2 regions of the Mesorhizobium sp. B2-3-5 genome follow, and region 1 is predicted to be linked to the other one. Evidence: predicted binding sites of a transcription regulator. Region 1 holds the regulator's gene; the other holds the start of a gene.
What was found. Region 1 encodes PhoB, which activates phosphate uptake and scavenging genes when phosphate is short. Its sites were predicted from a motif close to TGTCATNNANCTGTCAT; they were not measured.
Positions count from the first base shown of each region.

Region 2: FJ958_RS04315 (PhoX family phosphatase) is a predicted target of PhoB. The motif match lies at 1,352-1,368, and genes of this name have one in related genera.

Region 1 is NZ_VFVX01000008.1:203,448-211,476, reverse strand. Features, by position in the region: gene pstB (phosphate ABC transporter ATP-binding protein PstB) at 1-409, shown strand, start outside; gene phoU (phosphate signaling complex protein PhoU) at 435-1,142, shown strand; gene phoB (phosphate regulon transcriptional regulator PhoB) at 1,251-1,940, shown strand; gene FJ958_RS12740 (ROK family protein) at 1,953-3,197, opposite strand; gene xylF (D-xylose ABC transporter substrate-binding protein) at 3,470-4,510, shown strand; gene FJ958_RS12730 (hypothetical protein) at 4,526-4,765, opposite strand; gene FJ958_RS12725 (sugar ABC transporter permease) at 4,755-6,110, shown strand; gene FJ958_RS12720 (ATP-binding cassette domain-containing protein) at 6,122-6,922, shown strand; gene FJ958_RS12715 (CHASE domain-containing protein) at 7,073-8,029, shown strand, end outside.
Region 2 is NZ_VFVX01000002.1:298,247-306,275, forward strand. Features, by position in the region: gene FJ958_RS04300 (hypothetical protein) at 1-162, opposite strand, end outside; gene FJ958_RS04310 (hypothetical protein) at 895-1,302, shown strand; gene FJ958_RS04315 (PhoX family phosphatase) at 1,422-3,335, shown strand; gene FJ958_RS04320 (DeoD-type purine-nucleoside phosphorylase) at 3,384-4,097, opposite strand; gene FJ958_RS04325 (PAS domain-containing sensor histidine kinase) at 4,183-6,759, opposite strand; gene FJ958_RS04330 (flagellar biosynthetic protein FliO) at 6,985-7,740, shown strand; gene dksA (RNA polymerase-binding protein DksA) at 7,899-8,029, opposite strand, start outside.

The DNA of each region.
Region 1 (8,029 bases):
CAAGGCCGAGATGGACGGCCGTGTCGAGCAGGCGCTGAAGCGCGCGGCTCTGTGGACCGAGGTCAAGGACAAGCTCAACGCCAGCGGCCTCAGCCTTTCGGGCGGCCAGCAGCAGCGTCTTTGCATCGCCCGCACCGTGGCGGTGAAGCCGGAGGTCATCCTGCTCGACGAGCCGGCCTCGGCGCTAGACCCGCTGTCGACCGCCAAGATCGAGGAGCTGATCGACGAGCTGCAGGCCGACTACACGATCGTCATCGTCACCCACAACATGCAGCAGGCGGCGCGCGTGTCGCGCCAGACGGCTTTCATGTATCTGGGCGAGCTGGTCGAGTTCGACCGTACCGAGAAGATCTTCACATCGCCCCGCGAGAAGCGCACGCAGGACTATATCACCGGCCGCTTCGGCTGATCTCACGCATACGAGGACCAGGATCATGGCCGAACACACAGTCGCTTCTTTCGACGAGGATCTCGGACAGATCAGCAGGCTGATCAGCGACATGGGCGATCTCGCCAGCTCGATGGTCGGCGGCGCCACCAAGGCGCTGCTGAACTCCGACAACGCGCTGGCACAGCGCGTTGTCTCCGACGACGTCATCATGGACGCGCGCCAGCGCGAACTCGACGATCGCGCCATCACGCTGATCGCCAAGCGCCAGCCGATGGCCGACGATCTGCGGCATGTCGTCGGGTCGATCCGCATGGCCGGCGACCTCGAACGCATTGGCGATCTTGCCAAGAACATCGCCAAGCGCGTCGGTACGGTCGGCCTGTCCACCACGCCGCGCGACCTGTCGCATTCGATAGACGCCATGGCGCAGCTGGTGCTGATCCAGGTGCAGGGCGTGATCGAGGAGTATGCGGCGCACGATGCCGAGGCCCTTGCCAAGCTGCGCGCCGACGACGAACGCATCGACGTCAAATACACCTCCGTGTTCCGCGAACTTCTCACCTACATGATGGAGGATCCGCGCAACATCACCGCTTGCACGCATCTGTTGTTCTGCGCCAAGAATCTCGAGCGGATCGGCGATCATGTGACCAACATCGCCGAGAATGCCTACTACGTGCTGACCGGTACGCAGCTGCCAGCGAATCGTCCAAAGCAGGACGAAACGGCGATGTCGGCGCCGGCGGCTTGATCGTCAGAGCGGTTCACCGTTTCACGGAAAACCGCTCTTGTTTCCATGCAATTCCGGACGGAAACCGCTTCACACTTTTCCTGGAATTGCTTTAGAGGTGACCAGTCGATGATCGCGCCACGCATCATGGTGGTGGAGGATGAGGAGCCGCTCGGCGTGCTCCTCCGCTACAATCTGGAATCGGAAGGCTATCAGGTCGAGGTGGTCCCGCGCGGCGATGAGGCGGAGATCCGCCTGCAGGAGAATGTCCCCGACCTGCTGGTGCTCGACTGGATGGTGCCGGCGGTGTCCGGCATCGAACTCTGTCGCCGGCTAAGGATGCGGCCCGAGACCGAGCGGCTGCCGATCATCATGCTGACGGCGCGCGGCGAGGAAAGCGACCGCGTGCGCGGCCTTTCGACCGGCGCCGACGATTATCTGGTCAAGCCGTTCTCGACACCGGAATTCATGGCCAGGGTCAAGGCGCTGCTGCGCCGCGCCAAGCCGGAAGTGTTGTCCAGTGTGCTCAAGGTCGGCGACATCGTGCTCGACCGCGAATCACATCGCGTCTACCGCAAGAAGAGCGAAATCCGGCTCGGGCCGACCGAATTCCGCCTGCTCGAATTCATGATGCGTCATCCCGGCCGGGTGTTTTCGCGCAGCCAGCTGCTCGACAATGTCTGGGGAGAGACGATCTATATCGACGAGCGCACGGTGGATGTGCATGTCGGCCGGTTGCGCAAGGCGGTCAACAACGGCCGCATGCCCGACGTCATCCGCACCATTCGTGGTGCAGGGTATGCGATCCGCGAGGATTGAGCGCGACGTTATTCAGGCCACGTTCTCCCCGGAGCCGGCTTTCGCCTGCATGCCCGGCGCGAAAATCTCCTGGTCGACGAAAGTCAGCGCCCGCATGGCGCAGCCCTCGCGGATCAGCGGCAACTCGTTAGGCTCGGTGTCGAAGGAAATCGATTTCGAGTGCTGGCCGCCGGCGGTCTGGGCGATGGCCTCGCGCAAGGCCGGCTCGATCAGGTCGAAGGCGGCGGCGCTGACGCCGACCATGGCGACGGGGGCGGGATCGATCAGCGCGAACAGGCTGCCGAGGCCGTAGCCCAGCGCCTCGCCGGCCCTGCGGTAGGCCTCGCGCTCGGGCCCGTCCGTTTGCCGCGCCGTCGCCGCCAGCGCCCGCATCTGCGCGTCGCTGACATCGGCCACCGGCTCGGTGTCCTCGCTGAGCTGCCTGGCGTTGCGCCAGATGGCGTAATTGCCGGCATAGGCTTCGACGCAGCCGCGCCGCCCGCAGCGGCAGAGCGCGCCGCCTGGCCGATGGATCATGTGGCCGAATTCGCCGCCCGAGGAGTGGGTGCCGGTGAAGAGCTCGCCCTTCAGCACCAGGCCCATGCCGATGCCGTGCGAAAGGAGAATGGCGATGAAGTCGTCGCGGTAGCGCTCGGGATCGCGCCAGCGCAGCGCCACCGCCATCATGTTGCAGTCATTCTCCACGGTGGCGGGGATGCCGAACTCGGCTTCGAGTATGTCGGCGAAGGCGATGTCGGTCTGCGGCGTGATGGGCGACCACAGCATTGCCCGGGCATCGGTGTCGGTGATGCCCTGGATGGCCAGCGCGACGCGGGCGACGCTGCGCACGTCGATGTCGGGATCCTCCAGGCGCCGCCGCACGATGGCGACGCATTCGCCGATCAGTGCATCGCGCGACATGGTCAGCGTGTCCAGCCGGCGCTGTTCCTCTGATATGACCTGGCCGGCATAGTCGATAACGGCGACGGACAGGAAATTCAGCGACAGCACAGCGGTCATCACCGTTGCGGCTTCCGCATTGAGGCCAAGGCCGACCTGCGGCCTGCCGCGTTTGAGCGCGCCGGCCTCGCTCGGCTTGCCTTCGGCCAGGATACCTTCGCCGATCAGATCGGAGGAAATCGCCGATATGGTGGAGTGGCTGAGGCCGGTGGTCGCGGCGATTTCGGTGCGCGAGGACTGGCCGGCCCGGCGCACCGCGGCAATCACCATCGCGCGGTTGCGCCGGCGCAGGTCGTCGTGGCGGATTCCGACCGACATGTTTTTCCCATATCCTCCCGGTCGCCGCGGTTCTTCCTGACCTCGAACACTGTCGGCAACACGATTAAATACTGGCAGAAGCGGCCGATGCTGTCATTTATTTATTGCGGGGCTCGAAAAAAGGTTCCCGGGCCCTCGAAATCCATCAGAATCATTGTTGACAGCTTTCCGGCGATGCATCACTATTTTTTTTGAGGCTCGAAAAAATAGAGCCTTTGTGCCGGCCTTCGGGCCAGTTTGGTCGCGCCATACGCGGCGCAGGGAGGATAATCATGAAGAGATTCGCAGTCGCCATCCTGGCGGGTGTCGCCATGTCACTGACGCTCGCGTCGGTCGCGCAGGCGAAGGGCAAGGTCATCGGCGTTTCTTGGTCCAACTTCCAGGAAGAGCGCTGGAAGACCGACGAGGCCGCCATGAAGAAGGCGATCGAGGCCGCCGGCGACAAATACATCTCCGCCGACGCGCAGTCCAATCCCGGCAAGCAGCTCACCGACGTCGAGAGCCTGATCTCGCAGGGCGCCAATTCGCTGATCATCCTGGCGCAGGACGCCTCGGCGATCGGCCCGGCCGTCCAGAAGGCGCTGGACGAAGGCATTCCGGTCGTCGGCTATGACCGCCTGATCGAGAACAAGGACGTCTTCTACCTGACCTTCGACAACAAGGAAGTCGGCCGCATGCAGGCCCGCGCGGTGTTCAAGGTCAAGCCGGAAGGCAACTATGTCTTCATCAAGGGCTCGGGCGCCGATCCGAATGCCGACTTCCTGTTCTCGGGCTCGATGGAAGTGCTCAAGCCGGCCATCGACAGCGGCAAGATCAAGAATGTCGGCGAGGCCTATACGGACGGCTGGCTGCCCGCCAACGCCCAGAAGAACATGGAGCAGTTCCTGACCGCCAACGACAACAAGGTCGATGCCGTGGTCGCCGCCAATGACGGCACCGCCGGCGGTGTCGTCGCGGCGCTGACCGCGCAAGGCCTTGCCGGCACAGTGCCGGTGTCGGGCCAGGACGGCGACCATGCCGCGCTGAACCGCATCGCGCTCGGCACGCAGACCGTGTCGGTGTGGAAGGACGCGCGTGAGCTCGGCAGGAATGCCGCCGAGATCGCCTCGCAGCTGGCTGACGGCAAGAAGATGACCGACATCGCCGGCGTGAAGGACTTCACGACGCCTGGCGGCAACACCGTCAAGTCGCTGTTCCTGACCCCGGTCGCCATCACCAAGGACAATCTCAACGTCGTCATCGATGCCGGCTGGATCAAGAAGGACGAAGTCTGCGCGGGCGTCGCCGCCGGCACCGTCGCGGCCTGCAACTAAGCTGGCCTGTTTCTCTCAGATATAGACGCCGCGGCCCTGGAACGGTTCAGTGTTTCTTGAATCGCTGAACCGTTCCAGCCCATTGTTTCCCGCAATTCCGGATGCAAAACCGCCACGCACTTTTCCTGGAATTGCTTCAAAGCCGCGGCGTTTTCTCAAAAAGATTTGTGTTTCCGCATCAGGCGGATAGCTTCTAGGCTGGGCTCCGGCGTCCGCGCCAGACGGCGGCCAGTGGGAGGAAATCATGACCGACACGACGTCCAACCCGCCGCAGGTCGATACCGCACGCGCCTCGGAACTCGGCGCGGTTGCCCGCTTCCTGAAGGCAACCGAGATCGACACCCGCATGCTCGGCATGATTGGCGCTCTGTTGCTGATCTGGGTCGGACTGCACGTGATTTCGAGCCTGCGTCTGGGCGTCAATCCGCTCGATTTCGACAGCCGCACCTTTCTCACGCCGCGCAATCTATGGAACCTTTCAGTACAAAGCTCCGCGGTTGCCATCATGGCCTGCGGCATGGTGCTGGTCATCGTCATGCGCAACATCGACCTGTCCGTCGGCTCGGCCGAGGGCCTGATCGGCATGGTCATGGGTTTTGCCCAGGTGCATTTCCTGGTGCGGTTTGTCGGGCTTGAACTCGGCAATCCGTGGATCTGGGTGCTCGCGCTGTTCATCGGCCTGGTGCTGGGCCTGCTGATCGGCGCCTTCCAGGGCTTCATCATCGCCTATCTCGAAGTGCCGGCCTTCATCGTCACGCTTGGCGGCCTGCTGGTCTGGCGCGGCGCTGCCTGGTGGGTCACCAGCGGCCAGACCGTGGCGCCGCTCGACGCCACCTTCCAGCTGATGGGAGGCGGGCCGGCCGGATCGATCGGCGCCACCTGGAGCTGGATCGTCGGCATCGTCGCCTGCCTCGCCGTGGTGTTTGCGCTGTTCAACGGACGGGTGCAGCGCAAGCGTTTCCGCTTCCCGCTGCGCCCGATCTGGGCCGAGACGCTGCTTGGCGCCGTCACCTGCGCCGCCATCATGGGCGCGGTGTGGCTGGCCAACTCCTATCCGTGGCCGATCGGCATCGTGAACAGATACGCCGCCGCCAACAACATCACCGTGCCCGAGGGCGGCCTGTTCATCGCTCACGGCATCGCCATTCCGGTGCTGATGGCGGTTGCGGTCGGGCTGATCATGACCTTCATCACCAACCGCACCCGTTTCGGTCGCTATGTCTTTGCCATCGGCGGCAATCCGGAGGCCGCCAATCTCGCCGGCATCAACACGCGCTGGATCACCATGAAGGTGTTCATGATCATGGGCGTGCTGGCCACGATCGCCGCCGCGATCTCGTCGGCCCGGCAGAACTCGTCCACCAATGTGCTTGGAACATTGGACGAGCTGCTCGTCATCGCCGCCGCCGTCATCGGCGGCACCTCGCTTGCCGGCGGTTCGGGAACGATCATCGGCGCCATGCTCGGCGCGCTGCTGATGCAGTCGCTGCAATCGGGCATGGTGCTGCTTGGTGTCGACTCGCCGCTGCAGAGCATCGTCGTCGGCGCCGTGCTGGTCATCGCCGTCTGGCTCGACACCGTCTATCGCAAGCGGGTTTAGAGGATACGATCATGGCTGACAAAACCGCTCCCGCCGGCACGCCGCTGGTCGACATGCGCAACATCTCGATTGCCTTTGGCGGCATCCGGGCCGTCGATGACGCCTCGATCGATCTTTTCCCCGGCGAGGTCGTGGCGCTGCTCGGCCACAACGGCGCCGGCAAGTCGACGCTGATCAAGATACTCTCCGGCGCCTACAAGCGCGACGCCGGGCAGATCTTCGTCAATGGCGAGGAAGCCACGATCACCAATCCGCGCGATGCCAAGAAATACGGCATCGAGACGATCTATCAGACGCTGGCGCTGGCCGACAATGTCGACTCCGCCGCCAATTTGTTCCTCGGCCGCGAGCTGATGACCGCCTGGGGCACGCTCGACGACGTGGCGATGGAGGCCGAGGCGCGCAAGGTGATGGGGCGGCTCAATCCCCGCTTCCAGCGTTTCAAGGAGCCGGTCATCAAGCTGTCGGGCGGGCAGCGGCAGTCGGTGGCGATCGCACGCGCGATCCTGTTCAACGCCCGCATCCTGATCATGGACGAGCCGACCGCGGCGCTTGGGCCCCAGGAAACGGCACAGGTCGGCGAACTGGTCAGGCAGCTCAAGTCCGATGGCATCGGCATCTTCCTGATCAGCCATGACATCCACGATGTGTTCGAATTGGCCGACCGGGTCTGCGTGATGAAGAACGGCCAGGTCGTCGGCACCGCGCGCACCACGGATGTAACCCAGGACGAGGTGCTCGGCATGATCATCCTGGGCAAATGTCCTCCTGGCGCCATTCCCGGACCGGGTGCGCTGAAGATCGCCGCCTGAGGCCTGTCGGTCGCGCCCGGCATTGGCGGACCGGGCCCGCGTTGCCGCTCATGTGATATGCCAGTGATCGCGATGGCTTGGCCTGACCATTGTGTTGGCCCGGCGACTTGCCCATAAAGGTCCGGTATTGCCCATGGACCGCATCATCCGTTGAAGAGACTTTTTCCAATCGTTGCGTTCATCGCCGTTGCGCTGATCAGCATGACTATGGCTGGGTTCGCCTATTTCGCGACGCAGGAAGCCGCCCGCATCAAGTTCGAAGCGGCGGCCGACGATGCACTCAACCGGATCGAGAGCCGGATCGACCTGCATCTGTCGCTGCTGCGGTCGACGCAGGCCCTGTTCGACGCCCGCAACGGCGACATCTCCCAGAACGAGTTCAAGGCGTTCTTCAATGCGCTGGATATCGACCACAACTTCGCCGGCCTGCGCGGCATCGGCTTCCTCCAGCTTGTCAAGACGGGCGACGAAGCAGCGGTCGAACGCGATATCCTGCACGATTTTGGCGCCAGCCATCCGGTCTATCCGGACTCGACGCAGCCCTGGCGCGCGCCCATCACGCTTTTCGAGCCGCTGGATCCCTCCAGCCAGTCCAGCATCGGCTACGATATGTTCAGCGAACCGGTGCGGCGCGCGGCGATCGAGAAGGCAATGGCCGATGACCAGCAGCACGCGAGCGGGCTGGTGCAACTGGGCCAGGGCACGGGTGTGGCGCAGACCTTCACCGGCTTCCTGGTCTTCGTGCGGCTCAACGTCGAAACCGCGCCGGAGGTCATCAACGCATCGCGATCCTCGACCGCGGGCTTTCTTTACGCCGCCTTCCGGGCCCGCGACCTGTTCCAGATCGCGCTCAGCCGCGCGCCGCTGCTGCCGGTCAACACCGAGATCTATGACGGCGCGGTGAACGGCGACAATCTGCTGTTCCGGTCGGAGACGCCACCGGTTTCGGCCCTTGGTGACCGGCTGCTGGTCACCCGAAAGATCACGGTGGCCGGCCGTCCGTGGACCGTGCTGTTCAGGCCGACCAGCGCCTTCTCGCAGCCGTCGTCGCGCGCCATCCCGGTGATGCTGGGGCTGTTTGGCCTGCTGCTGGCGGGCGCCATCGCG
Region 2 (8,029 bases), on a different contig from region 1:
GATTTCATTGAAGGTATCGAGGTCGACGTAGAAGACCTTGGTGATCTCCTCGATCAGATCGTCGTAGTCGCAGCCCTGTGACCTCAGGATATTGATGGCGGCTATGATGTCGACACGCTCTGTGAGCCGCCTTTTCTGGTAATCTTCGACGAAACGTTCCATGGCTGTCCCTTAGCCTGTGTGCCCAAACGCGTTGAACGACAATCAGATCGCAGGAGGCTAGGAAGCTTTGCTTGCGTGGAACTTGCACGGCCTTCGCCGCTCCTCGATCTGCGATAACCAGACTGATACGGAAGCGGCCGACTCACAAAAGCCAAGAAAAGACTAGCATGCAGTCCCCGATTCACCAGGGATGCAGACGGCTGGACGGAACAAATATTGGGCTTGCCACGGAGTTCGGATCGCTATCCGAAGTCTATCGCCGATTCTAGACGGAAAGGAACTTGCTGGCGTCCGCATTCGAGATTCTCCCGCGCTGTGAGAAGCGGAAAGATCTCTCTGCTCAAAGGCAGCATGCGATGCCCGACCGGGCGCGGTCATGCGCCGCGCTCCGGTCGAGCGCCTTCCCCTCGAAGGCAACGCTTCCGCCCGACAGCCGGTGTGGCCGTGGGCGCCGCACAATGCCAAGCAACCGCCATGCCAACCGATGGGACAAGCCGAGAAAGGAAAAATACACAACATTATTAGTGCCTTATCATGACATCACCTGAATGGGTGACGGCGATGATAAGAAGCTCAAGGGCAGAAAATTGTGCAGCGCATCATCATTTGCTCAATTTTCATCCAGTCATCAAAAAATGCCCAAGCCTTGATCTCTCCCGGCATTCGTCTGATGGCGGCGTTGCGGCATCGAGCGGAATTGGGGCAAGCTGTCTCCTGCAGGCGAGCAAGGTCATGGTAACAGGCATTTCACGCATATTCATCGGCATGGCGCTTCTGGTGGCGGCAACAGGAACCGCGCGGGCCGACTTCAGCGACGGCAAGATGCCTGACGGCAGCTATCACTGCGAAGTCTACCTGCTCGGCATGTTCCTCAACCTGGGCGATATCACCATCAAGGGGAACGTCTATACGGGCCCCGTCACCTTCGGGACCGTCCGACAGGGCTATAACTACCAGATGGACGCGAACGGCGTGATCTCCTGGTTGGGACCGCTCGGCGGTTACACCACCGGCGGCAATTCCCTGTCACTGACCCAGGCAACCCTGGACGGCCAGAACCCGCCCTCCTTCGACATCATCATGAAGCAACCCGACGGGGCCTACACCGCTTCGACCTGCACCAAGGGCGGCAGCCAATAGCCCAACCCTGCACGACGGCCGTGTCCTCGGCGGCTCGAACTTGCCTCGATGTCATCGACATGTTGCCGAAGCTGGATAGGCAGCGGTGCGCCGTCACATCCACCTCGAGAGGCAGACATATGGCCGACTTCCCGTCTTCATCCTCCCCCGTCATCCGCGACGTCATCGCCGAGCGCGTCTCGCGCCGCGCCCTCCTGAAAGGCAGCCTTGCATCTGGCGCCCTCGTCGCCGGCGGCGGCTTTGTCGGCTCGTTGTTTGCCGGCGAAACACATGCCATTGCCGCGCTTTCCGCCCTCGGTTTTCCCGAATTGAAGCGCGTCTATGACAAGAACCACGCCGCCGCCGAAGGCTACGAAACGACGATCGTTGCTCGCTGGGGCGATCCGCTTGTCGCCGGCCTGCCGGATTTCGACGGCAACACGGTCGCGGCCGACGAACAGGAAAAGCGCTTCGGCTACAATTGCGACTACATCGCCTTCATGCCGTTGCCCAAGGGTTCGGTGAACTCCGACCATGGTCTGCTTTGCGTCAACAACGAGTACATCTCGCCGAATGTGATGTTCCCCGGCATGACCGAGGACGGCGCCGGCAAGACGATGAATAGGGAACAGGTCGATCTCGGCCTGGCGGCGATGGGGCATTCGATCGTCGAGATCATGCTCAAGGACGGCAAGTGGCAAACCATCGAGGATAGCCCGCTCAATCGCCGCATCACCGCCAACACCGAAATGACCGTCTCCGGGCCGGTGGCCGGCCATGCGTTTATGAAAACCTCGGCCGATGTGAACGGCACGAAGGTGCTGGGCACCAGCTATAATTGCAGCGGCGGCGTCACCCCATGGGGCACGGTGCTGACCTGTGAGGAAGGCGTTTGCGACCTGTTCGGCGGCGATCCGAAGAAGGCGCCGACCGCGGATATTCTCGACCGTTATGGTTTTGACGGCTCCGACATCTATGGCCGTGGCCGTTTCCATGATCGCTTCAACATCGACAAGGAGCCCAACGAAGCCAACCGCTTCGACTGGGTGGTCGAGATCGACCCTTACGATCCCCGCTCGAAGCCGGTGAAGCGCACGGCACTTGGCCGCATGTCGCATGAGGCCTCGACCGTCGTCGTCAACAAGGACGGCCGCATCGTCGTCTACATGGGCGACGATGACTATTTCGAATACATGTACCGCTACGTTTCGAAAAAGGCGTACGACAAGGCGAACCCGGCTTCGAGCAATGGCCTCCTGGACGACGGCGTGCTCTCTGTCGCCCGTTACGACGCCGATGGCTCGATGACATGGCTGCCGCTGATTCACAGCCAGGGCAAGCTCACCGCCGAGAACGGTTTTGCCGACCAGGCCGAGGTGCTGCTGAAGACGCGGCTGGCGGCGGATGCGCTTGGCGCGACCCCGATGGACCGCCCGGAGGACATCGAGACCAATCCAGTTACCGGCCGCGTCTACGCTGTCATGACCAAGAACAAGAAACGCGACGAATCCAAGGTCAACCCGGCCAACACGCGGCCCGAAAATCTCTGGGGTCATATCGTCGAATTGATTCCCCCCGGCGGCCGTGGCGCGGACGCCGACCACACCGCCGACAAATACACCTGGGATCTGTTCGTTCTGTGCGGCAATCCGAAGGATGCAAAAATCGGCGCCACTTTCCATCCCGACACGTCGGACAATGGCTGGTTCGTCTGCCCCGACAACATCACCTTCGACCCCGCCGGCCGCCTTTGGGTGGCAACCGATGGTGCCAACGATTTCGATCTCCCCGACGGCGTCTATGGCGTCGACACGGAAGGCCCGGCGCGTGGCCTGCCAAAGCTGCTGTTCACCTGCCCGCACGGCGCGGAAGCGACCGGCCCCTGCTTCACGCCGGATGGCACCACGCTGTTCCTTTCGGTCCAGCATCCATCCGAGGACGCCGAGACGCTTGAGAAGGCGCAGTCGCTGTGGCCCGACTTCAAGGATGGCCAGCCGCCACGGCCCTCGGTTGTCGCCATTCGCCGCAAGGACGGCCAGCCGGTGGGGGCATAACGGTCAGCGCCACAAAAGGAGGCGAGCGCGCCCCTGAGGTGGCAATGATCAGCGCCCTTCCGTGGCGAGTTCGAGGGCCAGGCGGCTCATGTCGGTGAAAAGCCCCTGGCGTTCGGAATAGTCGGTCAATTCGCCGGTCTCGATATGGTCGACCACCGTGCAGATCGACAGCGCACGGATCCCGAAATGCCCGGCAATGCGGTAAAGCGCGCTGGTTTCCATATCCACCGCCAGGACCCCGCCCGCCCGCGCCTCGGCAAACCGGGCACGGCCATCCGGATGATGGAAGATGTCGCTGCAGACGGTCGGACCGACATGGAGGGCGATGCCGAGTTCAGCAGCTTTGGCCAAAGCAAGGACAAGCAGCGCCGGATCCGGGCCGGCGGCAGCGCCGTAGAGACCAAAGACCTGACCGCTTTGGGTATTTTCGGGCCGCGCTGATTGCGAAATGACAAGGCTTCGCAGCTTAACCTCGGCGGTCAGGCTGCCGCAGGTACCGGCGCGGATCAAAGTCCGGACGCCATGACAATCCAACAGTTCATGCGCATAGATCAGGAACGACGAAACACCGATGCCCGTTGCCTGAATGCTGACACGCTTGCCTCGATAAAGGCCGGTAAAACCCAGAGCGCCCCGCCTGCGATTGACGCAACGTGGCCCTTCCAGAAAGGTGTTCGCCATCCATTCGGCGCGCTGCGGGTCGCCCGGCAGCAACACCGTATCGGCGTAGTCGCCCCTGTCTGCTTCAATGTGTGGCGTCAACAGTTGCTTCCCCAAGCCGGCCTGCCCGTTCGCCCGCAATCATGGCGTTGTCGGGGCGTTGCGCAAGACGGATTACGGGAGAACGCTACGACTCGAGCATGTCCTTGACGATCGTTGCCAGCTGCTTGAGCGAGAACGGCTTCGGCAGGAAGCCGAAATGCGCCTCCGCCGGCAGGTTCCTGGCGAACGCGTCCTCGGCGTAGCCGGACACGAAGACAAACTTGATGTCCGGCTGGCGCTTGCGCAATTCGCCCAGCAGGGTCGGCCCGTCCATCTCCGGCATCACCACGTCCGAAACGACGATGTCGACCTTGCCGCCAAGGGCCTCGAACACTTCCAGCGCCTCGACGCCCGAGGATGCCTCATGCACGGTGTAGCCGCGCGAGGTCAGCGCCCGCACGCCGCCCATGCGCACGGCGTCCTCATCCTCGACCAGCAGCACGGTAGCCGAACCGGACAGGTCCTTGGTGTTGTCAGCCGGTTTGACAGGCGCTGAGCTCGGCGTGTCACCCGGTTCGGCGGCCTTCTTCGCTTCCGCAATGTGGCGCGGCAGGAAGATGCGGAAGGTCGATCCCTTGCCGACCTCGGAATCGCAAAAAATGAAGCCGCCGGTCTGCTTGATGATGCCATAGACCATGGATAGGCCAAGGCCAGTGCCCTTGCCGACCTCCTTGGTGGTGAAGAACGGCTCGAAGATCTTCTTCAATACGTCGGGCGCGATGCCGCTGCCGCTATCCTCGACTTCGACCACGACATAGTCTGCCGCGGTGAGTTCGCGGTAGGGGAAGGTCTTGCACTCCTCGGCGGTCACGTTGCGGGTGCGCACGGTGAGGTCGCCGCCGGCCGGCATCGCGTCGCGCGCATTGACGGCCAGGTTGACCACCACCTGCTCGAACTGGCCGATATCGACCTTGACCGGCCACAGATCGCGGCCGTGGTCGATCTTCAGCTTGATATCGTTACCGACCAGGCGGGCAAGCAGCATCCTGAGATCGGCGAGCACGTCGGTGAGGTTCAACACTTCCGGCCGCAGCGTCTGTTTGCGCGAGAAGGCCAGCAACTGCCGCACCAGCGAGGCCGCCCGGTTGGCGTTCTGCTTGATGTTCATGATGTCGGGAAAGGATGGATCCGACGGCCGGTGATTGGTCAGGAGCAGGTCCGACGCCATGATGATGGCGGTCAGCACATTGTTGAAATCGTGGGCGATGCCGCCGGCAAGCTGGCCGACCGCCTGCATCTTCTGGCTTTGCGCCATCTGCCCTTCGAGCGCCTTCTGCTCGGTCGTCTCGACGGCGTAGACGATGGCCGATTCCTCGGCCCCCTCGCCGCCGGTGCCGTCGGCGACGGCATTGACGTAGAAACGGATGTGCCGCTCTTCATTGCCGGGCAGCACAGTGTCGATCGGGTCGATGTCGGCCTGCCGCTGCCGGGCCTTCTCGAATGCAGCGGCAAAGGCCGGCCGGTCGCGCTCATGGATCACCGTATCGAGGCGCACGCGGCGATCCACGGCGTCCCGGTCGACCACCGAGGAAAACAGCAACAGGAACGGCGCATTGGTGCGCAGGATGCGCCCGTTGGCATCAACGCCCGCGATCGCCATCGGCGTGGAATTGAAGAAGCGGGTGAAGCGCACTTCCGAAGCGCGCAGATCGGCCGAAGCATCCTCGCCCTGCGTGCGGTTGAGCACGATCGTGCGGGTCGGGCCGCCGACGCCTTCCCGGCTGGCTGAAACGCGATGCATGAAGCGCACGGGCAGCGCCTCGCCCGTCATCGTCGTCAGGTCGAGATCGATGACCGCATTGCGCGTCGTGCCGGGGTCCGCCTTGACCGAGCGCACCAGCGCCATGCCGTCGCCGGCAACGATGTCAGGCAAGGTCACGGCGCCAGGCGTAAAGCTGGCGAGATCGATACCAAGCCACTCCGCGAGCGTGGCGTTGATGTAGGTGACACGGCCGTCCTGGTCGGCGGAAAAGAAGCCGGCCGGAGCGTGGTCGAGGTGATCGATGGCCTTCTGCAGGTCGAGGAAGAACCGCTCCTGCTCGGCTCGCTCCTGCGAAATATCGGCGAGTTGCCAGGCCAGCATGGGCAGCCGCTGGCCCGGAACGCTGAAGGTGCGGGCGCGGGTCCTGTACCAGCGCGCGCCAGGTTCGGCGCCCGGCCGGATCGATTGCGCCAGCCGGAACTCACCGTCGCCCGGTTGCCCGTCGCGCAGGCCGGATGCCAGCCGGTAAATGGTCACCGACGCCTCGGGAACATCCGAAAGCAGCCCCTCGACCGTCTTCAGATCGGCGGCCGATGAGGCTCCGGTCATTTCGGCATAGGCACGGTTGGCGTAGACGACGCGGCCCTTGGTGTCCGTCACCAGAAGGCCCTGCGACATCGAATCGACGAAAGCCTTGGACAGTTCATCGCCGGTCGAGCGTGGTGTGATCTGCACGAAGCCGATCGCGGTCGCGAACAGGAAGCCGACGCCGATCATCGCCAGCACGCCGAGCATGCCAAGCAGGAAGGGATCGCCGAGACGCTCGCGGAACAGGCCGAAGACGATCGCGGCCCCTGTCAGAACGACGATGAAGATGACCAGCCGGGTGACCGCGCCCGGTCGCGTGTTCTGGTCGACGATCGGTACCGGATAGAAATCGCCGCGCGCTTCCTTGGCCATATGCCCCCTGCTCGTGAAGTCCGATGTTCCGACACCCGCCCCTAGCGGGTTGAATCACATTCTCCTAGTCCGGAAAAGGCCCGGGCGGCAAATGTCAGATAAAAATGATGCCGGCCGGGCGTGGAGTGTTTCGAGCTGTTCACGATGCGCGAAAGGCAACTTGCGGTGGCCAGCCGCAACGGTCTAGTGTCTCGTCACTTTCCAAAAACCGATCAGGGGAAACCAATGCAGTGGCTGGATAGCGTGGCGGGTCCCGGTTATGCCGCGGCACTCCTGTGGACCTTCGCGGCGCTGATCCTGCTGGTCATCGTTCTCATCATCATCAGGCTCGTCCGCAACCTGACCTTCGGCACGTTTGTCGCCGGGGGCCGGAACCGCAAGACGCGGCTCGCCGTCATGGACGCCACCGCCGTCGACAGCCATCGCCGGCTGGTTCTGGTGCGCCGCGACGACATCGAACATCTGCTTCTGATCGGCGGCCCGACCGATGTCGTCGTCGAACGTGATATCCGTCTGGCTGCCCCCCGCCGTCCGGCGCTGACCGGGGACAGCGGCCTGCAGCCCGTCCCGGCCGCGGCCCCGGCGGCAAAACCGCGGCCGCCTCAGCCGGCTCCCGCACAGGCACCGGCACGGCCGGCGCCGGCTCCGCAGCCGGTGGCTGCACCGCCGCCTGTCCGCCCGCGCCCCGCCGCTCCACCGCCGACCCCTGCGCCCGCACCGAAGCCGGCGGCTCACCCCCACCAGTCGACCAATGTCACGCCGCTGCCTGCCTATGGCTCCGCCAACGCCAGCGTTGTCAAACACGCGCCGCCGCCACCGCGGCAGGAAAGCATCGACGATACGCTGATGAAGGAGCTCGAAGTCTCGCTGGACCAGCCTCGCTCCGGCGGCCCGGTGACCAAACCGGCTGCCAAGGCGCCGCAGTCGCTCGACGATGAGATGACCAAGCTTCTGGGCGAACTTTCAAGCCAGAAGAGATGATTGTCGGCCGAGCCGGCCGTCAGCTCGAATTTGGCCCGGTGGCGTTAGCTTTGGTTTGTTTGGGGAGACCGCCTGTCAACAAAAATGGCCGGAAAGTCCGGCCATTTTGATAGTTGCCTCGTCGTGAGCTGCACTGAGCGCGGCCCGGAAGCGACGCATCAGTCGTCGCGATAGACCTTTTCGCGGCGCTCGTGCCGTTCCTGCGCTTCAATCGACAAGGTGGCGATCGGACGTGCGTCGAGCCGCTTCAGCGCGATCGGCTCGCCTGTTTCCTCACAATAGCCGTAAG